DNA from 3 places in the Shewanella sp. SM68 genome. Region 1 is predicted to be linked to each of the others. Evidence: predicted binding sites of a transcription regulator. Region 1 holds the regulator's gene; each other region holds the start of a gene.
What was found. The regulator LexA, encoded in region 1, represses DNA repair genes until DNA is damaged. The targets are predictions, from matches to a motif close to TACTGTATNNNNATACAGTA.

Region 1 (7,630 bases):
GGTGTCGTGAAGGAGTGGTAAGGCGCAGGGCTTGGCAATGTCCACTCTAAACCCTCGGAACCTTCCCAAGGTTTAGCGGGAGCTTTTTCGCCGCCACGGATGCACTTAATTACTAATACTAAGAAAATCAATTGCGATAAGCCGAAGGCGAACCCACCAATCGAGACGATTTGATTAACATCGGCAAATTGAATCGAGTAGTCAGGGATACGCCTTGGCATTCCTGCCAGCCCAAGGAAATGCATCGGGAAAAATAGCACATTGACTGAAATCACCGAGCACCAGAAATGCCATTGTCCCAGTCGTTCGTTGTACATGTGTCCCGTCCACTTAGGTAGCCAGTAATAGGCCGCTGCCATGATGGAGAAAATCGCACCAGTCACGAGCACATAATGGAAATGTGCCACAACAAAATAAGTATCGTGGTACTGGAAGTCGGCGGGTGTAATGGCGAGCATTAATCCCGAAAAACCGCCAATAGTGAAGAGTATGATAAAGGCTACAGCAAACAGCATGGGCGTTTCGAAACTGAGTGAGCCGCGCCACATAGTGGCAACCCAGTTAAACACTTTCACCCCAGTTGGCACTGCAATCAACATAGTGCAATACATGAAAAACAGCTCGGCAAACACTGGCATACCTGTGGTGAACATATGGTGCGCCCACACGAGGAACGACAGAATTGCAATACTAGCCGTAGCATAAACCATGGATGCATAGCCAAATAAGGGTTTACGACTGAAGGCTGGGACTATGGCAGAGATGATGCCAAAGGACGGCAAGATCATGATGTAAACTTCAGGGTGGCCGAAGAACCAGAAAATATGCTGGAACATCACAGGATCGCCGCCGCCCGCCGCATCGAAGAAACTCGTGCCGAAAAACTTATCGGTCAGCACCATAGTCACTGCGCCCGCGAGTACGGGCATAACTGCGATCAGTAGGAATGCCGTGATAAGCCAAGTCCAGACAAACAATGGTAACTTCATCCATGTCATGCCTGGCGCGCGTAAATTCACTATGGTCACAATCACGTTGATCGCGCCCATGATCGAACTTATCCCCATGATGTGAATAGAAAATACAAAGAGCGCCGTGCTATCTGGGCTATAAGTTGTTGATAGTGGTGCGTAGAAGGTCCAACCAAAGTTAGGTCCGCCACCTTCCATAAATAGCGAACTGAGAAGGATAGTGAAGGCGAAGGGGAGTATCCAAAAACTCCAGTTATTCATCCGTGGCAGCGCCATATCGGGCGCCCCTATCATCATAGGGATCAGCCAGTTAGCGAGCCCTGTAAAGGCTGGCATTACCGCACCGAATACCATGATCAGCCCATGAACAGTTGTCATTTGGTTGAAAAAGTTGGGCTCGACCAATTGTAATCCAGGTTGAAAGAGTTCAGCGCGGATCACCATGGCCATAGCGCCACCGGTTAAGAACATAATGAAGCTGAACCATAAATACAAAGTACCTATGTCTTTATGGTTGGTGGTTAGCAGCCAGCGCATGATGCCCTTTGGCGCACCATGATGATGGTCATCATGGGCTGCGGTTTGATCTTGAGTCGTAGTGCTCATCATTATCCCCTACTGTCCATGACTTGCGATATCAGCAGGTTGCACTGTATCGCCGGTATTGTTATCCCAAGCATTGCGTTCATAGGTAATGACTGCTGCAAGTTGCTGTGGGCTAAGCTGTTTGCCAAATGCCTGCATAGCCGTGCCCGTTTTGCCGTGCATCACAATATCGATGTGATTGGCGACTGGTCCAATGGCGATAGCACTACCCACTAGCGCGGGGAAGGCGGGTGGTATTCCTGCACCTGTCACTTGATGGCAGGCAGCACAGAAGGTCGCGTAGACAGTTTCACCTTCGGCCATGAGGGCGTCATGGCTGAGTGTGGGGAGGCTTGCGGGATCGATTGCAGCTGAGACGTCTGCAGGTGCGGGTGTCGGAGTTGTACTGCTTGGTACCGCGGCGGATGTTTGTGCAGAATTGCCGTTCATGTACTCGTTGACGTCTTTGGCTTGCACTGCATCGCCAGTATTATTGCCCCAAGCATTACGCTCGTAGGTAGTCACTGCCGCGATTTCTTGTGCAGTCAATTGCTTACTAAACGCTTGCATGGCTGTACCCGTTTTACCGTTGAGCACAATTTCAAGGTGGCCGCTGAGCGGTCCCGTTGCAATCGGGCTACCTTTAAGGTGCGGAAATACGCCTTGCAACCCTTCGCCATTGGGCTGGTGGCAGGCTGCGCAGTGCCCGAGGTAAACTTGTTCACCTTGAGTCATCAACTCTTCTTTACTTAGGGTTTGTGATAAAGCGGCTTGAGCGGCTTCAGCCGCAGCACCTGCGGCTTGTTTCTGCTCTGTTACCCAAGCCTCAAACTCGGCTTCAGGTAACGCTTGTACTACGATAGGCATAAAACCATGGTCTTTTCCGCAAAGTTCGGCGCATTGACCGCGGTAAATGCCGGGTTTGTCGATGCGAGTCCAAGCCTCATTGATAAATCCAGGGTTGGCATCTTTCTTAATGGCAAAGGCGGGTACCCACCAGGAATGGATGACATCCTCTGAAGTCATCAGAAAGCGGATTTTGCGGTTTATCGGTAGAACGAGCGGTTTATCGACTTCCAATAGATAGTTTTCACCCTTGGTTTCGGTGCCTTCAATTTGTGCTCTGGGTGTTGTCAGTATGCTATAAAAATCAATATCTTGATCGAAATAGCTGTAATGCCATTTCCATTGGGACCCCGTGACTTTTACGGTGAGATCGGCGTTGCTGGGATCTTCCATTGCGATTAAAGTTTTTGTCGCTGGAATCGCCATTAAGATCAAAATGATAAATGGCAGAATCGTCCAAGCGATTTCAACTTTAGTGCTTTCGTGAAAGTGGGACGCGACAGCGCCTTTGGATTTTCTGTGGTTGATCATGGCGTAAATCATGACGCCAAAGACCACTAGGCCTATTGCGCAGCAGATATACAAGATGGTCATGTGCAAGTGATAAACCTTGCCACTGATCTCGGTCACGCCAGGGGTCATGTTGAACCGCATGTCCGCGGCGGTCAACGGTGGTGCGAAAAGCACCACGAGTAAACAATACAACAATTGCTTCACAAGACTTCTCCTCTGCCAATTGCGAATAGCAACTACAAAGAAGAGCAACACAGTAAGTCTCAACTCTATGCAAACTCTTCAGTTCCCAAAAAAGCTTTTTTGACTTCAACGTGCGTTGGCGGCTGTTACTTTTAATCAAGTATTGTTACTGCTGGTAATTAGCCACGCTGGCACATACTGCTGAAATAAATTTGTTCTCTATTTTTAGTGGCGCTTCGAGTTCGATAAATACTCGATTCATTGACCACGGAAGGTGATATATCACCACCGACTTAACCAACCATACTTGCTGTTTAAATATTGATCAAGATCACTTATTTATCTAATTATCTGAAAAATTGCCAAAAAAAAGCCTCACATTCATAGGTGAGGCGGCTTTCAAGGTAAAAAATTAAATGAATATTTAGTGTACAGCGCTAAAAAAAGATTGCTGACCGAAGAGATTGCCTTGCTCAATGCGTACGTCGGCATGTAAGTGACTATTTACGTCTTCAAGCACTATGCCCATAGCTCGGGCACTTTTAGCCACGATTTGTAGGCGTCGATTATCCCGCGCATCTAATGATTGAGTCCAAGTAATGACTGCACTGGACGTACCACTTGTTAGGGCTTTTTCCATCGCCCACAGGGTTTCGACTTCATCTTTAGCATGTACCAGCAAAACTCTATCCATACGCACACCTGCGCTAGCGAGTGTTTGCTTGTAGCCAATACTTGGAGGGTTGATGAGCACTAACCAACGGCCCTGTTGGCTTAACTGAGCGAGTTGTGCACTCAGATGAATTAATTCTTGGCGACCTTGAGTCTTGGTTGGCATACAGGCGATAGGCGCATGGTGCCAGTCATAGTCGGCATCACGGACTTCATCGAGCCACAAGCCCGGATGGCGGGGGGCATTGCCAAGTAGTTTATTCATAGCCAATCTCCATTACGGATCACACCGACGGCGAGTCCTTCAATTGTTAAACTTTGGAAGCCTAAATCCACTTTAATCGGGGAGTAATCTTCATTTTCGGCATGTAGATAGACTACATTACCTTTTTTTTCGAAACGTTTAACAGTGACATCGTCATCGACTCTAGCGACAACCACTTGACCATTTCTAGCTTGTTCTACTTTATGAACTGCCAGCAAATCACCTTCGAGAATACCGATATTTTTCATGCTGTCGCCCTTTACTCGCAGTAAAAAATCGGCGGCGGGATGAAACATGCTTGGGTCGACTTGGTAGTACTGTTCAACATGTTCTTGGGCGAGGATAGGTTCACCCGCGGCCACTTGGCCGATGAGCGGTAAACCTGTTTCAGTCAAATCTTCGATTTCCGCAGGCAGACGAATGCCCCGAGATGTGCCAGGCATGATCTCAATGCAGCCCTTTTTCGCCAACGCTTTAAGGTGTTCTTCAGCCGCATTGGCGCTCTTAAAACCTAAACGGGTTGCGATTTCTGCCCGAGTGGGTGGCATGCCAGTATCGGCAATATTTCGTTTAATTAGCTCTAATATTTCAGCTTGGCGTGGCGTCAAAGGTCTCATGGTGTTTCCTGTTTTTCTATACAGTTACTGTTAGTATATACAGTATTATTTGCAGCGCAAGTATTAACCACTTTTTAGCTATGTTGGAGAGAATTAGCGAATATTACCCATAGTCTGGTATTCTATCGGGCTAGTAAACGCACTTAATTGCATAAGAATAATGCCTAAACACGACTCTCTTTGGTTGAAATCATTACGTTGGATCCAAAAACACTTAGTGCACACTATTGTGGTGCCTCAGGATCCCTTTGCCGATCTGAATCTGGATGCTTCCAGACCCCTTGTTTATGTGATGAAAACAGAATCCCTCAGTGACATAGCTGCTTTGAGCGAAATAACGGCTAAGTTAGGTTTACCAAGCCCTTATGAGCCTCTAGTGGCTAATGGTGTGACTGCGCCTCGGGTTGTCTGTCTTCAAGGACGTAAGCCACTGTTTGGCGAGCGTGCTGGTAATGAGCCTTTCCTCGAATGTTTTATGCGTTTGTTAGCCGTGCATAAGGAACGTCCTGAATTAGATATTCAACTGGTACCCGTGAGCTTGTATTGGGGTCGCACGCCAGGGAAAGAAGACGACACTATGAAGGCGGCCGTATTTGAGCGGGAAAACCCGACTTGGCTGCGCAAGTGCTTGATGATTCTGTTCTTAGGTCGACATAACTTCGTGCAGTTTTCGAATGCCGTATCCCTGCGTTACATGGCTGACGAACATGGCACCGACATGGGGATTGCCCATAAGTTAGCACGGGTTGCGCGCGTGCATTTCCGTCGTCAACGTAAGGTAATGACAGGGCCTGTGCTGCCAAACCGCCAAGCACTGTTTCATTCGTTACTCAAATCTGAGTCGCTGCGCAAAGCGATTCAAGAAGAAGCCGCCAGTAAAAAGATTTCTGAGACCCAAGCGCGCGAGACGGCTATTGAGTACCTCGATGAAATAGCAGCCGATTACTCAGATAGTTTAGTGCGTATTGCCGAGCGTTTCTTAACTTGGTTGTGGAACAAGCTTTATAGCGGGATCAACATTAAAGGCGCCGAGCAAGTTCGCCAGCTGCATCACGATGGCCACGAGATTGTTTATGTGCCTTGCCATCGCAGCCACATGGATTACCTGCTGTTATCGTATATTTTGTATTATCAAGGCATGGTTCCGCCGCACATTGCTGCTGGCATCAACCTCAACTTCTGGCCCGCGGGACCTATGTTCCGTCGCGGTGGTGCCTTCTTTATCCGCCGTAGTTTTAATGGCAACAAGCTGTATACCGCAGTATTTCGTGAGTATTTAGATCAGCTGTTTGCTAAAGGTTATTCGGTGGAATACTTCTCCGAAGGTGGCCGTTCACGTACTGGCCGTCTGTTGGCGCCGAAAACTGGCATGATCGCCATGACGATGAACAGCGTACTGCGCGGTATTGAACGTCCTGTCACACTTGTGCCTGTGTATTTAGGCTATGACCATGTGATGGAAGTGGCGACTTACCATAAAGAGTTAAGCGGTAAGAAAAAGAAAAAAGAATCTGTGTGGCAGGTGTTCGGTGCCATTCGCAAATTAGGTAATTTTGGCCAAGGTTACGTGAATTTTGGCGAGCCTATTACCTTACAAAATTTCTTAAATGAGCGTGCGCCAAACTGGCGTGCTGAGTTGGCCGATGATCCCGAGCAGAAACCAAGTTGGTTAACTCCAGCGGTAAACGTGCTGGCTAATCGGGTGATGACGCGTATCAATGATGCCGCAGCCGCGAGTTCGGTGACTTTGACTAGCTTAGTCTTACTGGCGACAGATCAAAACGCCTTAGAACGTAGTCTGCTGGAGCGTCAGCTTGATTTGTATCTGACCCTACTCAAAAAAGTGCCTTACACTTCTTATACATCTGTTGCGGAAGGTGATGGTAAGCATTTAGTGCAGCAAGGTTTAGAGCTGAACAAGTTTGTTGTTAGTGCCGATCCTTTAGGGGAAATAGTGTCTATCGAAGCGAGTCAGGCAGTGTCTATGACTTACTATCGTAACAATATCATTCACTTATTTATTGTTCCTTCATTAATTGCGAGTTGTTTAACCCACAATGAACAGATCCTGCGCCAGCAAGTCGTTTCAATCGTTGCCGATTTTTATCCATTGCTGAAAGCCGAACTCTTCATGGGAATTAAAGACTTACCAGCCTATGTTGAGCAAGTACTGGATTTCCTGATTGGGCAAGGTTTAGTGGTTGAGACAGATACTTTAGCTGTCGTGCCTGAGCACTCAAGCCAATTATTATTGTTAGCCAGTTCAGTGAGCGAGACTCTGCAACGGTACGCTATTATTTTCAATCTGTTAGCGAACAGACCTAAGATGGAGCGCTCAGAACTTGAGTCTGAGAGCCATTTACTCGCTCAGCGTTTAGGGGCTTTACATGGTATTACCGCGCCTGAATTCTACGATAAAAAACTCTACGGTACTTTGAGCGTGAAGCTCAAAGAATTGGGATATCTGGCGGATAGTGAAGATAAGTCCAATATCAATCGCATACGAGATCAGGCCAATAGCTTATTACGTCCGTCAGTGAGACAAACGATAGTGGCGAGTGTCACCGCGGAGCACACAGTTTAATGGCAAATCATATGAATGCGGCTAAGCATAAGCCCGCAGGTAAGTCCTTGCTTGGTGGTGCCATGATTATTGCTGGCACGACCGTAGGTGCTGGGATGTTTTCTCTGCCCGTGGTCGGTGCAGGTATGTGGTTTGGCTATTCGATTTTGATGTTATTGGGCATTTGGTTTTGCATGTTGATGTCGGGCTTATTGTTGCTCGAAACCAATTTACATTTCGAACCCGGTGCTAGCTTCGATACCTTAAGCAAGCAAACTCTTGGGCAGTTTTGGCGGATAGTGAACGGCGTTTCTATTGCTTTCGTGTTGTATATTTTGACTTATGCCTATATCAGCGGCGGTGGTTCGATTGTGAATCACAGCTTGCAGGGCATGGGAATTGAGTTACCGCAAAG
Region 2 (7,630 bases), on a different contig from region 1:
ATGCCGACGTGCCTAACGGCCTACGTGGTTTAGGGATTACCTTTATCACCGCTGGTTTGATGGCCTTAGGTTTCATGTCGTTTTCAGGTGTGTCTCTGTAAGAGACACATAACGGCTTCTTGAATTGGACCTTCTAAGGATAAGTTAATGGATATTCTTGGTATTTTTAAATCTACTCCGCTCGAGGTTTACCTCGGTGTGAGTATGTTTACTGCTATCGTCCTCATCTTAGTATTAGTGATTTTATTCGCTAAGTCTAAGTTAGTGGCTAGTGGTGACATCACGATCGGCATTAATGACGATCCTGAAAAAGCGATTACAACCGGTGCGGGCGGTAAGTTGTTAGGCGTTTTGGCTAACAGCGGTATCTTCGTATCAAGTGCGTGTGGTGGCGGTGGCTCATGTGGCCAATGTCGCGTGGTGATTAAGTCTGGCGGCGGCGATATTCTGCCAACGGAACTTGACCACATCAGCAAAGGTGATGCCCGTAAAGGTTGTCGTCTTTCTTGTCAGGTTAACGTTAAGAACGATATGGAAATCGAGCTTGACGAAGAAATCTTTGGTATCAAGAAATGGGAATGTGAAGTTATCTCTAACGATAACAAAGCCACTTTCATTAAAGAACTGAAGCTGCAAATTCCTGATGGCGAGTCTGTACCATTCCGTGCTGGCGGTTATATTCAAATCGAAGCACCAGCTCATCATATTAAATATGCAGATTTTGATGTACCTGCACAATACCGTGGCGACTGGGAACACTTCGGTTTCTTCAATCTTGAATCTAAGGTTGATGAAGAAACTATCCGTGCATACTCAATGGCTAACTACCCAGAAGAGTTCGGCATTATTATGCTGAACGTGCGTATTGCTACGCCTCCACCACGTAACTTGACACTGCCTTGCGGTAAGATGTCATCTTACATTTGGAGCTTAAAAGCTGGCGATAAAGTGACAATTTCTGGCCCATTCGGTGAATTCTTCGCGAAAGATACCGATGCAGAAATGGTGTTTATCGGCGGTGGTGCGGGTATGGCGCCAATGCGTTCACATATCTTCGACCAACTGAAGCGTCTTCAGTCTAAACGTAAGATGAGCTTCTGGTACGGTGCACGTTCTAAGCGTGAAATGTTCTACGTAGAAGATTTCGACGGCCTAGCGGCTGAGAATGATAACTTCGTATGGCATGTGGCACTTTCAGATCCTCAACCAGAGGATAACTGGGATGGTTACACAGGTTTTATTCATAACGTATTGTATGAAAACTATCTGAAAAACCATGATGCTCCAGAAGATTGTGAGTTCTACATGTGTGGACCTCCAATGATGAACGCTGCCGTCATTGGTATGTTGAAAAATCTTGGTGTCGAAGACGAAAACATCCTGTTGGATGACTTCGGCGGCTAATGTTCATTAGTCCTAGATAGAAAAGTTGCAGATGTTGAGGTTAACCTTTCATCTGCAACTTTTGCATTTAAGGGCCCAAATAAGAGTAGTAGGTCACTATGTTTCAGACCTTAAAGATCAATACCTCAGCGTTAAAGTATTCATTTAACTGGCTAGTCCTCGTGGGACTGGCCTTTTTTGTTTCAGCCTGTTCTAAGCAAAACGAAGTCATTTCGTTGGCCGGTAGCACTATGGGCACGACTTATCACATTAAAGTCGTCCCGAATGAGCAGATGCCAACGGCGCAGTTACTTCAAGCGGAAATTGATTTAGCCCTTGAGCTAGTCAATGACCAGATGTCGACCTATCGGCCTAATTCAGAATTATCCCGTTTCAACCAATTGCCATTGGAGCAAAGCGTTGAAGTCTCACCGGATACCATAAAAGTGGTGCAAGAGGGAATACGTTTATATCAAGTGACGGATAAGGCACTTGATATTACCTTAGGTCCTTTAGTTAATCTGTGGGGTTTTGGACCTGATAAGCGTCCAACGAAAGTTCCGACACAGGCTGATATTGATGCGGCTAAAGCCAAAACAGGGATTAGTGAACTTTCCATTGAAGGCAATCGTCTAAGTAAGCACAACACCCATTTATATGTAGATTTATCATCAATCGCGAAGGGATTTGGGGTTGATAAGATCGCTTCTATTCTTGATAAATACCATGCGACTGGGTATTTAGTTGAAATTGGTGGCGAACTGAGTATCAAAGGTGCCAAAGGTGATGGAAGCTCTTGGCGTGTTGCTATAGAGCAACCGACCAATGATGGCTCTGAAGCCGTACAGCAGGTTATTGCACCTGGTACTATGGCGATGGCGACTTCTGGTGACTATCGTAATTATTATGAAGAAGACGGCCAACGTTTTACGCATATAATCGATCCGCGTACTGGTTTGCCGATAAATCATAAGTTAGCATCCGTGACGGTATTGCATCAAAATTGTATGACGGCCGACGGTTTTGCGACGGCCATGATGGTTTTGGGCACAGAAGCATCATTGGAGCTTGCCAAGAAGGAACACTTGGCGATAATGCTAATCGAAAAGCAAGGCGACGGATTTAAGGTCTATTACAGCGACGCCTTCAAGCCTTTCCTTATTTAGTTTTTGGAGTAAACCATGACCTCTTTTATTGCGGCATTTGTGATCTTGTTAGTCTTCTTTTTGCTCATGTCGATTGGTTATCTCATCAAGCGCAAAGCCGTTGAAGGAAGTTGTGGCGGTTTAGGTGTTCTAGGGATTGAGAAAGCGTGTGATTGTGATGACCCTTGTGACAAACGTAAACGTCGTATGGCCGCTGAAGAAGCGCGTCGTGAAAAGTTAACGAAAGACCGCATTATCTAAATAGTCTTGATTCGATCATAGCCTCCGATTTAGGGGGCTATTTTTTTGCCTCGTATTTTCTTACACGGGTTAATCATTTGAGATTTATCCTTGGGATTAGAGTGGGATAGCAAGTTAATCTAAGCAGGAATGAGAATGCTTTTCATCATTAAGTGAGTGAAATATAAAGATAATTTGAGTTGGTCGATAAATTGTACTAGGCTAGAAGCTTGATTTAGATCAATCTTTTCACGCTTACCAAGGATAGTAACTTATGAAAGGTCATCCTAAAGTGGTTGGGCAACTGAATCGGGTGCTTACCTGTGAGTTGACCGCCATCAATCAATATTTCCTCCATGCCCGCATGTTTAAACATTGGGGCTTAGAGAAGTTAAACCACGTCGAATACAAAAAATCCATCCAAGATATGAAGCACGCCGATAAGCTCATCGAGCGAGTGCTGTTTTTGGAAGGTCTGCCTAATCTGCAACAACTCGAAAAACTTCGCATTGGTGAACATAGCCAAGAGATGCTCGATTGCGATCTGGCCATGGTGCAAGAGCAGCTTACATTGCTGCGTGATGCGATCAGCTTGTGTGAAGCTGAACAGGACTATGTGAGCCGCGATCTGCTGGAAGATATTCTCGAAGACGAAGAAGAGCACTTAGATTGGCTTGAGTCGCAGCAAGAGCTCATTACGCTAACCGGTATTCAAAATTATCTACAATCGCAAATTAGCGACCAATAGGAGCAAGATATGAAAGGCGATAAAGACGTCATCGATGCGTTAAATCGACTCCTAACGGGAGAACTCTCGGCAATGGATCAGTATTTTGTCCATGCCCATATGTATGAAGATTGGGGCCTGAATGAACTCTATGAGCGTATCGCCCATGAGTCAGATGATGAGAAAGCCCATGCAGCCAAATTAGTGCAGCGCATTTTATTCCTCGAAGGTACACCCAATCCGTGAGGCATTGAACATAGGTAAAGATGTAGAAGAGATGCTACGTAATGATCTTGCCTATGAATACAAGGTCGCGGACGATTTGCGCAAAGTGATTGCACTGTGTGAGCAGAAGCAAGATTACCAGACCCGCGAAATCCTCGAAGTATTACTCGACGATACAGAGTCTGACCATATGTATTGGCTCGAAAAACAACTTGGGCTTATTGACCGTGTTGGATTGCAAAACTACCTGCAAACTAAGATGTGAGCCTTAGATTGTTAGGTTGAGTAAATACCTAGGCCACTGAGTGTAATGGCCTAGGAAACTCAGTTATTAAGCATGTCTGTTGTTCCTCACACTTGTCTTGTTCTCTTTTCCAGCGCTAGGCCACATCTTATTGGCCCAAATCTATCAGGAATACTTGATTACTGTTTTTATATACAGTATTTTGGCATTGGAGGAATTCAACGTGCGAAAAATTATTCATATCGATATGGACTGCTATTTTGCTGCAGTGGAAATGCGCGACTTTCCTGAGTACCGTGGCAAGCCTTTAGCCGTGGGGGGGAGTAGCGACCGTCGCGGTGTTATCAGTACTTGCAGTTACGAGGCACGTAAATTCGGTGTACGTTCAGCAATGGCAACGGCTTATGCCTTTAAGTTGTGCCCTGAGCTGATTTTAGTACCAGGCCGGATGCAGGTTTACAAAGAAGTGTCGCTACAAATTCGTGAAATATTTTCTCGCTATACCCAATTAATTGAGCCGCTTTCCTTAGATGAAGCTTATTTGGATGTGAGTGAGTGCCAGCAATATAAGGGCTCAGCGACCTTGATTGCCCAAGCGATTCGTCGCGATATCTTAGCCGAAACGGGTTTAACCGCATCGGCGGGTATCGCGCCAGTAAAATTTTTAGCTAAGATCGCCTCGGATCTGAACAAGCCAAACGGCCAATATATCATTACGCCAGAGACGCTTTCTGAGTTTGTTAAGACCTTATCGCTGCGTAAAATTCCCGGTGTTGGTAAAGTCACCGCAGAAAAGCTCTCTTCGCTCGGGCTCAATACCTGTGGTGATGTGCAAGCTTATTCTAAACCTGAGCTCTTAGCGCGATTCGGTAAGTTTGGTGGCGTGTTGATTGAGCGTTCCCAAGGCATAGATGAACGGGGTATTTCTGCCGACAGAGAGCGCAAATCAGTGGGTGTTGAAACCACGTTAGCAAAGGATATTTATAGCTTAGAGCAGTGCCAGCAGGTGATGCCGAGTTTGATCCAAGAACTGTCGTTGCGTTTAAGTCGCAGTGCTAAGGAACGCAAAATACATAAACAGGTGGTCAAACTTAAGTTTAACGATTTCAAGCAGACTACAATTGAGCACCGCAGCGATGAAGTCTCGATTGTAATGTTCTATGAGCTACTCGCACAGGCTATGGAAAGGCAAGAAGGCCGTGGCATTCGTCTATTGGGTATTTCGGTCGGCCTCGCCGATTCTACTCTTGTCGTCGCCACAAGCTTAAACGGCCAGACTCAGCTGGATTTAGCTCTCTAGTGGGTGGAGCACAATAGCCTATATTGGCTCAATAAGCCTCGGGTGGATTTGCCAGCATAAAATCAATTAACAGTCTGACCCGTAAGGGCAGGTTGTCCCGATCGCGATACATCAAGTAGGCGGTGCGCGGAATACCTTGCCACTCGGGCAGTATTTGAATGAGTTTGCCACTTCGTATCTGTTCACTCGCCATGCTGATGGGTATGAGTCCAATCCCAAGCCCCGCCACCACGGCCTGACAGGCAATCGCCATATCATCGACGGCTAGTTTGATATTCCCCCTTGGTTCAAACTCGACATTTTGCCCTGTGCTATTGTGCTGTAAACGCCACGTTTTTGTGGGCTTGGCGATGATAACCGGATGCTGATCCAGCGCTTCAATGGATTGCAGCGCATGCCACTGCGTTGCCGATGTGCTGGCGCAAAGTACAAAGCTAATTGTGGTAAGTGGCCTTGCAATCCAATCGGGATCTTTAGGTTCGCCCACTCGAAAGGCGATATCGATGGCGTTTTCACTGACATCGATATTCATGTTCGACAGACTTAAATCGATATCAATATTGGGATAATGCCGTTGGAAGGCGTTGAGTGATTCACCCAGCCAGCGATAGGTTGTATTGATGGGCGCCGAGATCCGCAATTTGCCAACCGCTTGATGTTTATCCGCATGCAACTCACCAGATACCTGGTTTAACTCGATAAATAGCGGGCCGCAGCGTTCGAGATACCGCTGACCTGTGGCGGTAAGGTTGACTCTATGGGCGTCTCTGTGCAGTAAACGCAGACCTAAGGATTGTTCTAACAGATTGATTCGACGGCTTAAGGTTGAAGGTGGAATGCCTAAGTGCTGCGCCGCGAGCTTAAAACTCCCTTGCTGTGCCACCACCCAAAATAAGCGCATATCGTCTAAGGAATAATTAAGTTTCATATTTGGAATTTAAGCTCTCAATCTTGTTGGTTTTAATAATATATGAAACTTATAAACTAAGCTCAATCCCAATTACCTCCCTAGAGGCCGATATGAAATCCCATACACCTTACATGACATTCGTTTGTCTACTGATTTGCGTTTTTAGCTGGGGCAGTGTGTTTCCGATTGCTAAGCGAGTGCTGGAGGAGATGTCAGGAGAGTCCCTCGTCTTCTGGCGTTTTACCATTGCGGCTGTGACTCTAGCGTTATATATCGTTTTTACTCGTCAGGCTTGGCCCAAATTGAGTTTGGTGCAATATATTGTCATAGCGTTAGTGGGTGTGATTGGTGTAGGCGGCTTAAATCTGGCGTTATTTAATGGCCTGCAGCATACCTCTGCTGCCAATGGTGCCTTGATTATGGCGCTCAGCCCGCTGGTGACTTCAATCGTCAATGCGCTATTACAGCGTGAATGGCTCAGCAGACAACAAGTGTTCAGCTTAGTGGGCGGTTTGGCGGGCGTACTGCTAGTGATCACCAACGGTAGTGTGCAGCAGTTGCTCAACTTTAGTTTTAACCAAGGTGATGTGATGATTGCCGCCGGCATGTTGGCGTGGAGTGGTTATACCATTTGTTCGCAACGGGTCGGCCATTGGTTGCCTGTGTTGCCATTTACCTTGCTGAGTATGATAGCTGCCAGTGTGTCTATGTCCGTGGTTGGGCTTGGCCGAGGTGAGTTTCACCCTTGGCTGGAGTTGATGGAAGTGTCGGCAACGGCTTTTTCTAGCGTGCTCTACATAGGTTTGTTCGCCACTGTGCTCGGTTATCTGTTTTGGATTAACGGCGTTAAAGCGCTTGGCCCCGCTAAGGCATCGATCTTTTTTAATCTCGTGCCCGTTTTTGCAGCATTAACGGCGTTAGCCATGGGGCAGGCGGTGACGGAAATTCAGTTGGTAGGGATGCTGATAGTGATCCTTGCGTTGATGTTACCTATGTTAGTCAACCTGCGCGCGGCAAGAGGCTTAGTGGTTAAGCGCTGCTAATCAGTGCTAGCTTTGCTGTTTAAATATAAGGGAGCACCTGAATTCAGATAATCACTGCGACAGGTTTATGCTCCCTTATTCGTTAGAGGGGACTTTTCAAACATCACTGATTTACAAAAGGTAACTTATATAAAAGCTTTCACCCTCAACAAATTACAGTTTAAAGCGGCTGACCAGCGCAGTGAGATTACTCGCCATTGACGAGAGTTGTACGCTTGCTGCGTAGATTTCATCAGTGGTTCGTAGACTCTCCTCCGACTGTTCGGCAATGTGTTGAATATTTTGATGACTCTCGTTGGCCATAGTGGTTTGCGCTTTAGCTGCTAGGGCGATTTGATTATTCATCTCACTAATTTGGCTGACCATTTCTGCAATATGCGCTAAGGCTTCACCGGCATTACTGGCGGCTTCTA
Region 3 (7,630 bases), on a different contig from region 1:
ATGGTATTTTGCTGTTATTGGTATTTACCTTCGTGATTGTTGCGGGCATCCGTAAGGTGGCGGTTTATGATGAGTTTATTGAAGGGGCGAAGGCGGGTTTTGCTCAATCTATCCAGTTGATCCCTTATTTGCTCGCCATGTTATTAGCGATTGGTTTACTGCGCGCATCCGGCGCCTTGGATTATCTGTTGCACTTGATTGCCACTGGTGTGCGGATATTGGGTTTTGATACGCGTTTTGTCGATGCAATGCCGACCGCGCTAATGAAACCTTTTAGTGGCTCAGGCGCTAGAGCCATGATGCTTGAGACAATGGATCACCACGGAGTAGATTCCTTTGCGGGTCGATTAGCGGCGATTTTTCAGGGTAGCACTGAAACCACTTTCTATGTTCTCGCTGTGTATTTTGGTTCTGTGGGTATTCGTCATGGACGCCACGCCTTAGCTTGCGGTTTAACCGCGGACTTTGCGGGGATCAGCGCCGCGATTGCTGTTTGCTATTGGTTTTATGGTTAACAGGATGGCAAGTGTCTTGAGCACCCTAGAATGTGCCAATAACAGTTCGAGAAGCTAAAAATAAATCAGGCGCATTATGCGCCTGATTTATTTGTAAGAGCTTTAATATTAGTGCGTTGGTGTAAGTATTTTGATGAAAAGAATTACTGGGCTGGTGCCCATTGCTGCCATTCGTTTTCGGCTTTGTGTTGCAATCTTAATACTGTCCCAGTCGCTAAACGATTATCCCCTTGAGTCGTGTCCTTAGTCGCCACATTGATGCCGCCAGCGAGTAAGGTTTCCAGCGAGCCCGCTTCGATTTGGGCACCTGAAAAGAGGCCGACATCGACTTTAATCCCTGAGGCATCCCAGAACTGACTGCTGTGATTCACTAAGTGACTGTACTGAGCCTCGATATGGGCCTGCATCAATACACTATTACCCTGTGTCGATAGGCTATAACCGTCGATTTGACCGACTTTAATCCCTCGGAAGAAGATAGGTGTGCCGACTTTCATTGAGCCTAGGCTAGTATCTTCTAGAATGAATTTCAGCGCATCTTCGGCAACATTGGCATAGCTGCTGGCAGCGAGGTTGGCAACAAACTGGGTCGCTTTTTGACTACTCTTACCCGGTAAGACTCCTATGTAAGGACCTGTGATCAGCGTTTCTGGCGCTTTGATCCCCGCCAGAGAAATTTGTGCATCCACTAAATGATATTCACAGTCACTGCGGCTGAAATGTTCGGCATATTCCCCGTAGAGATATGCGCTAGCTGTGAGTGTATTAAGATCCGCATTGAGCTTTACCTGCGACACTTCACCCACTTGATGACCTTGATAACGAATCGCTGCCTTGGCCGTAAGCTTGCTGGAGGCGGGTAATGTGAGGCGAATTGCCTGCGCCTGACTTAATGCCAACTGCTTGCTCTCATAGAGTTTTAACGGGATTGTATTGCTCACTTTGTCATTGCTATCAAGCAGTCCCAGACTGATGCTGCCCTTTAATGCCCCTTGTAGCGGGGCAACGGCGACATCAATACCGGCAAGACTGGCACTGATATCCACGGCGCTGTTACGCCAGAATACTTTTGGCTTTTTCAGCAAGGGTTGAAACTGTTTGTCGATAGCGAGCTTGATAGCGAAGTCTTCGGTTTTGCTTTGCCAGTTCACTGAGTCAACTGTGCCAATTTGCATTTTTTTATAGTAAATCGGTGAGCCTTGGCTGACATCGGCGCCATCTTGACTGATTAACGTTAAATGCACTTGCTGCTGACGATCATAAAAAGCTGTTGCGGCATCCACAGAGCTAAAGAGGGTCAGAGCACTGTTAGCAGCTAAAGGTGTGTTGCTGTGACCTTGGATCAAGCTAACTGCACCTTGAGTGAGCGTTGTAAAATCCCTTGCTTTGACTGAGACCCCGTCTAACGATGCGTTTACCGTTAATGCTGACTCAGGCACAAAATAGCTGTCGCTGCGTATTAGACTGGCAAACTCAGGTTGTAGCTCGAGTTGGTATTCCACCGCCGATAAATCTTTGGTTAACTTAACCGCAAGCACTGAACCAATGGGGATTTGCTTGAAGCGAACTTGAGCGCCCGCTGAAATGCCCATGTTTTCGGCTGAGGTTAAGGTCAAGAAACGCTTCTTCGATTGCAGTAAATCAGGTGCCTTTGATTGTAAGGCAAAGCTGCTTGGTACCGCGCTTTTGGTGTTGATGCCTGGCAGGAAGTTGATCACGCTACCTGTCAGTAAGCGTTCTGGATTCTTAATGCCTGAGAGGGAAATATCAGCACCTTCAAGCCAAAACACGCCGTCGTTAGTTAACAGTGAACCGTATTGAGGTTCAAACTTAGCCACGGCTGTAACACCATTGGACGTGAGTTGTTTACTTAAAATACTGCCAATGCTCATGCCGCGATAAACGATGCGGGTACCTTTGTCGACACCGTTAGCATCAGCCATGGTTAGGTTTATTTCTATGCCGCCAAGGGCGGTGGTTTCTGAATCATAAAGCGAAAAAACGTCACCGTTTTTAGCTATGTCTGCTTTATCGTCAGAGCTGAAACTCACGCCGCCAGCCAGAATGGACGCCAAACTCTCTGAACTGACTTTAACTCCAGTTAGTGAAGCATCAATTTTGACGCCAGAAACATTCCAAAAGTGAGAATTTTTCTTCACTAATCGCGCGTATTGCTCTTGAATGAAAGCGCTGATAATGACTCTTTGATTGCCATCTAAACGATAGCTGACCACGCTACCCACAGGGATTTGGCGGAAAAATATTGACGAGCCAACATCGAGCGAACCGAGTTTATCGGAGGTCAATTCGACCATCACACCTTCTGAGCCGATTTGCATCGGCGGCGGTTGGCGTTCTGCTTCAAAAAAGGTCGAGGCATTACCTTTCCCTGGTTGGATAGCAATATAGTTACCCGAAAACAGCGCATCTAAGCCTTCAACACCTGTAATACTTGCTTTAGGTGTGACAAGCCAGAAGAGGGTTTCTTTATTCAAGAAAGGCTTAGCACGGTAGTCCATCATGACCTTGACGTTCACGCCTTTGAGATCTTCATCTATGCCAATGTCTTTCACTTTACCGACAGTCAAACCTTGGTATTTGACTAAGGTTTTACCTACATCAATCCCAGTGGCGCTCGGAAAGTGAATTTGAATTTCAACCCCCGATTCTTTAATGCTCTTAATGCCCAGCCAAGCACCTAATGCCAACGCGACAATAGGAAGCAGCCAAATGGGCGAAAAGAGTTTTTTCTTTACAACTTTCGGCGATTCAATTTGTGTCATCTTGAGGTTCCAATCGATCCCAGAGTAAACGAGTGTCTAAAACTTTTGCGGCTAACTGAGTTAACAGAATCACCAAGGCAAATGCGGTAGCCGCAGGCGCGGGTTTCGCGTCGAGTAATTGTCCCATGTTCACTAATGCCACTGTGATTGAGATGACAAATAAATCGAGCATTGACCAGCGGCCAATCCATTCGATGATGTGAAAACCCACCATCAATTTCTTTTTTGAAATCGGAATGTCAAAGCTGATCGCACACAGATAAATGGATAAGCCGATGATTTTAATCCATGGTACTAAAATACTGGCGGTAAACACTATGATGGCAATAGGCAGCATATCTGAATGCACTAAATGCAAAATGCCCGAAAAAATCGTGTCGTGCCGCACTTGGCCTTGGTTGGTCAGCATAGTGATAGGGTAAATGTTGGCTGGCACCAGCAAGATGGCAGCGGTAATCAACAAAGCCCAACTTTTTTGCAGGCTGGAATAGTCTCTGACGTGCAACTCAGTTTCACAGCGCTGACAGTGCGTGAGTTCACTGCTGTTGAGTTGGCGACACACTTTACAGAGACATAGGCCGATATCTTTACCTTGTTGTTTCATATCAGCTATGACCTTCCAATAACGTCCACATATGTTCTAAGTCGTATTCTCTTTGTAGAAACAAGGTCACGAGAAACAGCATAGTGAAGCAAAATGTGCCCATACCAAAATAAATGTCCGAAAAATCAGATAGCTGAAATGATGAAACTAAGAAGCTGATCACATAAATTTCCAGCATAGTGAGCTGCGATAAGATACCATGAAATTTTAATAACTGCTTCAATGAGTTACGCCAAAAAAGGCTATTCAATCCCCATTTCACAATTAAAATCTGTGTCAATATCGATAACAGTAATAAGCCTGGACCTATCACAGCTGCGGCAAGTACGGCGACACCTACAACCCAATAGCCTTGGTCAAATACTGCAAATGCCCCTTGGAAAACCGTGGTAGTACGAATACTGCCGAAAAAGTGGATCTCGAGTACGGGTAAAAAATTAGCAGGGAAATAAAACACTAATGCCGAAATACATAGGGCTAACATACCATTCACAGAGCAGTATGGCGTGTCATAAAGTGCAGTGCTGCAACGAGGACAGATTGCTCTAACGCCGCTAGGCAAGGCACGTTTGCGGACTGCTAAATCGCAGGAGCGGCATAGGGTTACTGAATTTTCTGCTGCGTTTTCATGCATATAAAAATATATATTAGCCTAATAGGAGTCATAACAGCGAGATCGGTGCAAAGTGTCGTGCTAGTTAGCTGTTAAGCCACGTCTAGCGCTTTATAATCTTGGCAACGAAAGTACGCTAATAATATCAGATTAATCAGAACACTTGCATCACAAGTTCAATCTATGTCACTCTAGTTACTGTATATAAAAACAGTGCGAGGGCAGTCATGGCAGTAATAACACAGTTTGTCGTGGTCAGAGAAGGGGTTGAAAAGATGACATTCACATCTAAGAAGGAGGCTGATGCCTACGATAAGATGCTCGATATCGCCGATAACCTTATCCCCTTCATTCAAAAAGCTGATTTGGGTATAGATGAAAGTGTGGGTGAAAAGCTCGCATTCTATTTTGCTAACAATAAAGATGAGCTGACGAACTTGCTTAAAGGCGCCGTTCAGGTTAATAGTACGCCAACGAATCCGCCTGCAGCGAAAAAAGCGGCTAAAAAGACCGAAGCAGCAGAATAAAATTGTTAGGAAATGTAATGAAATCGAAATTTTATGAGTCACTTAACCGTCAAGCCTTGGCCTTGTTGGAAGGGGAAGACGACCTTGTTGCGGCGATGGCGAATTTTTCAGCCTTGCTCAATGATAATTTAACTGAGCTGAACTGGGTGGGATTCTACGTTATGCGTGGCGAACAACTAGTATTAGGCCCGTTTCAAGGTAAAGTGGCTTGTACACGCATTCCGTTAGGAAAAGGTGTGTGTGGTACTGCAGCATTCACTAATCAAACTCAGCGAGTGGCTGATGTCCATCAATTTGATGGTCATATTGCCTGTGATTCTGCCAGTAATTCTGAAATCGTTGTGCCAGTTCGTGCGCAAGGTAACGTGGTTGCCGTGCTCGATATTGACAGTCCTATCTTCGATCGTTTCGATGAAGAAGACCAAAAGGGGCTGGAATTACTGGTTAAAAGTTTTGAAAACTGCCTATTTGATTAATTTGCGTACAATAACGCATAATTCATAGTCGCAATCGGTGGCGTGCGCCTTATAATATGCGCCTGCACGCATTAAGCTGGTTTGATTGGCATGCAATGAATAAGCTTAGTGTTTTGAGCTGTCAAAATTTGTTAAGGTATATTTTTTAACTTTAGTAAACGCGGCTAGGATGCTAATTTGTACGTTGACTCAATATTGAGTTTAACGAAGATAAACGACATGTAAGAAGCTGATATATATCACCTCGAATCGATGTCCCTTTTTGACTGTGGAAGTAATGATGGAATCAACAGAAAAGTTGACCGACACCAATGCAATTTTGGCGTATTTGTATGAAACATTTCCTTTGTGCTTTATTGCTGAAGGTGAAACTAAGCCATTAAAAATCGGATTGTTTCAAGATTTGGCTGAAAGGTTGGCTGATGATTCTAAAGTCAGTAAAACTCAGCTCAGAGTTGCCTTGAGACGTTACACCAGCAGCTGGCGCTATTTAAAGTGCGTTAAAGCAGGCGCACAACGCGTAAATCTGGATGGCGAACCTTGCGGCGAGTTAGAGCAAGAGCACATTGATCATGCTCAAGCCATGTTGAAAGAGAGTCAGGATAAGGCCAAAGCGAAACGTGCAGCACTTGCACCTAAGCCTGCGGCGAAGAAAACACCTAAAAAGGTGGCCGTTCCTCAGCGTGCTAAAACTGAGCGTCCTGCTAAGCCTGCGCCAAAAGCTGCAGCGCCAGTCGTCAATTATGTTCAAGCACAATTGACTGATTTAACGAAAAAACAACGCGTCAATGTTAAATTAGGTATGACACCCGTAGCCGGTGTGATTACTGACATTAACAAGGAAGATATTCATGTTCAGCTTGATAGTGGCCTAACGATTAAAGTTAGAGCAGAACATATCCTGCTGTAATCATTTATTAAAACGGAGTAACTTGTTGATGCGAAAACTCACTTTGGCTACCTCGATCGCCACTGTTTTTGTCGGATTCTCGGCTTGGGCCGTACCACCCACGATTCAAATCAGCGAGTTACCCACTCTCAAGCAGGAAGCGCAACATAAGGTTGCGAGCAAAAGGGTAACGGACTTATACACTCGTTCGCACTATCATAGATTCAATCTTGATGACGCCTTTTCTGCGCAAATTTTTGATCGTTATCTGCAGCAGTTGGATTATCGCCGCAATGTGTTAACCCAAGCGGATGTCGATAGTTTTAAACCTTATGCAACCCAATTCGATGACATGCTCAGTTCTGGTGAACTTGAGCCTGCCTATAAAATGTTTGATATCGTCCAAAAGCGCCGCTATGAAGGCTTTGTCTATGCTTTATCTCTATTAGATAAAGAGATGGATTTTTCTGCGCCCGGTGATGCCTATGAGTACGACCGCGATGAGGCCGCATGGCCAAAAGACCAGACAGAAATTAATGAGTTATGGCGTCAACGTGTTAAATACGATGCACTAAATCTTAAACTCACAGGTAAGCAATGGCCTGAGATTGTTGATATCCTCCAAAAGCGTTACAACAACGCTATTAAACGGTTGATTCAAACTAACAGTGAAGATGTGTTCCAAGGCGTGATGAATGCCTTCTCCCGTAGCATTGAGCCACATACAAGTTACCTTTCACCACGCAATGCTGAACGTTTCCAAATGGAAATGAACTTGAGCCTTGAAGGCATTGGTGCTCAACTGCAACTCGAAGACGATTACACTGTCATTAAAAGTTTAATTACTGGCGGCCCTGCTGCGGGCAGTGAAAAACTGTCGCCGGAAGACAAGATTGTCGGTGTCGGTCAAGAAGGCGGTGAAATTGTTGATGTGATCGGCTGGCGTTTAGACGACGTGGTCGACCTGATCAAAGGTCCTAAGGGCAGTAAAGTTGTTTTGCAAATTTTACCGAAGAAAGGCGGTTCCAATGCTAAGCCATTCGACGTTACCTTAGTACGCGATAAAATTCGTCTTGAAGACAGAGCTGCAACCTCTAAGGTGATTGAACCTAAAGACGGCGAGTACGCAAATCGCAAAGTCGGTGTGATCCAAATTCCTGGTTTCTATATGAATTTGTCGCAGGACGTTGAAAAAGAGCTAGTGAAGTTAAACGACGCCAAAG

Region 2: dinB (DNA polymerase IV) is a predicted target of LexA. The motif match lies at 4,145-4,164, and genes of this name have one in related genera.
Region 3: L5M40_RS02040 (YebG family protein) is a predicted target of LexA. The motif match lies at 4,712-4,731, and genes of this name have one in related genera.

Annotation. Positions count from the first base shown of each region.
Region 1 is NZ_JAKKRU010000006.1:101,394-109,023, reverse strand. Features, by position in the region: gene ctaD (cytochrome c oxidase subunit I) at 1-1,577, opposite strand, end outside; gene coxB (cytochrome c oxidase subunit II) at 1,587-3,119, opposite strand; gene L5M40_RS11725 (cell division inhibitor SulA) at 3,523-4,035, opposite strand; gene lexA (transcriptional repressor LexA) at 4,032-4,652, opposite strand; gene plsB (glycerol-3-phosphate 1-O-acyltransferase PlsB) at 4,813-7,236, shown strand; gene mtr (tryptophan permease) at 7,236-7,630, shown strand, end outside.
Region 2 is NZ_JAKKRU010000004.1:89,470-97,099, reverse strand. Features, by position in the region: gene nqrE (NADH:ubiquinone reductase (Na(+)-transporting) subunit E) at 1-101, shown strand, start outside; gene nqrF (NADH:ubiquinone reductase (Na(+)-transporting) subunit F) at 148-1,404, shown strand; gene L5M40_RS08440 (FAD:protein FMN transferase) at 1,503-2,549, shown strand; gene nqrM ((Na+)-NQR maturation NqrM) at 2,565-2,789, shown strand; gene bfr (bacterioferritin) at 3,043-3,516, shown strand; partial or broken gene bfr (bacterioferritin) at 3,526-3,985, shown strand; gene dinB (DNA polymerase IV) at 4,188-5,264, shown strand; gene L5M40_RS08415 (LysR family transcriptional regulator) at 5,293-6,192, opposite strand; gene L5M40_RS08410 (DMT family transporter) at 6,285-7,217, shown strand; gene L5M40_RS08405 (methyl-accepting chemotaxis protein) at 7,371-7,630, opposite strand, start outside.
Region 3 is NZ_JAKKRU010000001.1:480,254-487,883, reverse strand. Features, by position in the region: gene L5M40_RS02060 (nucleoside recognition domain-containing protein) at 1-515, shown strand, start outside; gene L5M40_RS02055 (PqiB family protein) at 659-3,298, opposite strand; gene L5M40_RS02050 (paraquat-inducible protein A) at 3,285-3,902, opposite strand; gene L5M40_RS02045 (paraquat-inducible protein A) at 3,904-4,536, opposite strand; gene L5M40_RS02040 (YebG family protein) at 4,743-5,042, shown strand; gene L5M40_RS02035 (GAF domain-containing protein) at 5,060-5,518, shown strand; gene proQ (RNA chaperone ProQ) at 5,799-6,428, shown strand; gene prc (carboxy terminal-processing peptidase) at 6,457-7,630, shown strand, end outside.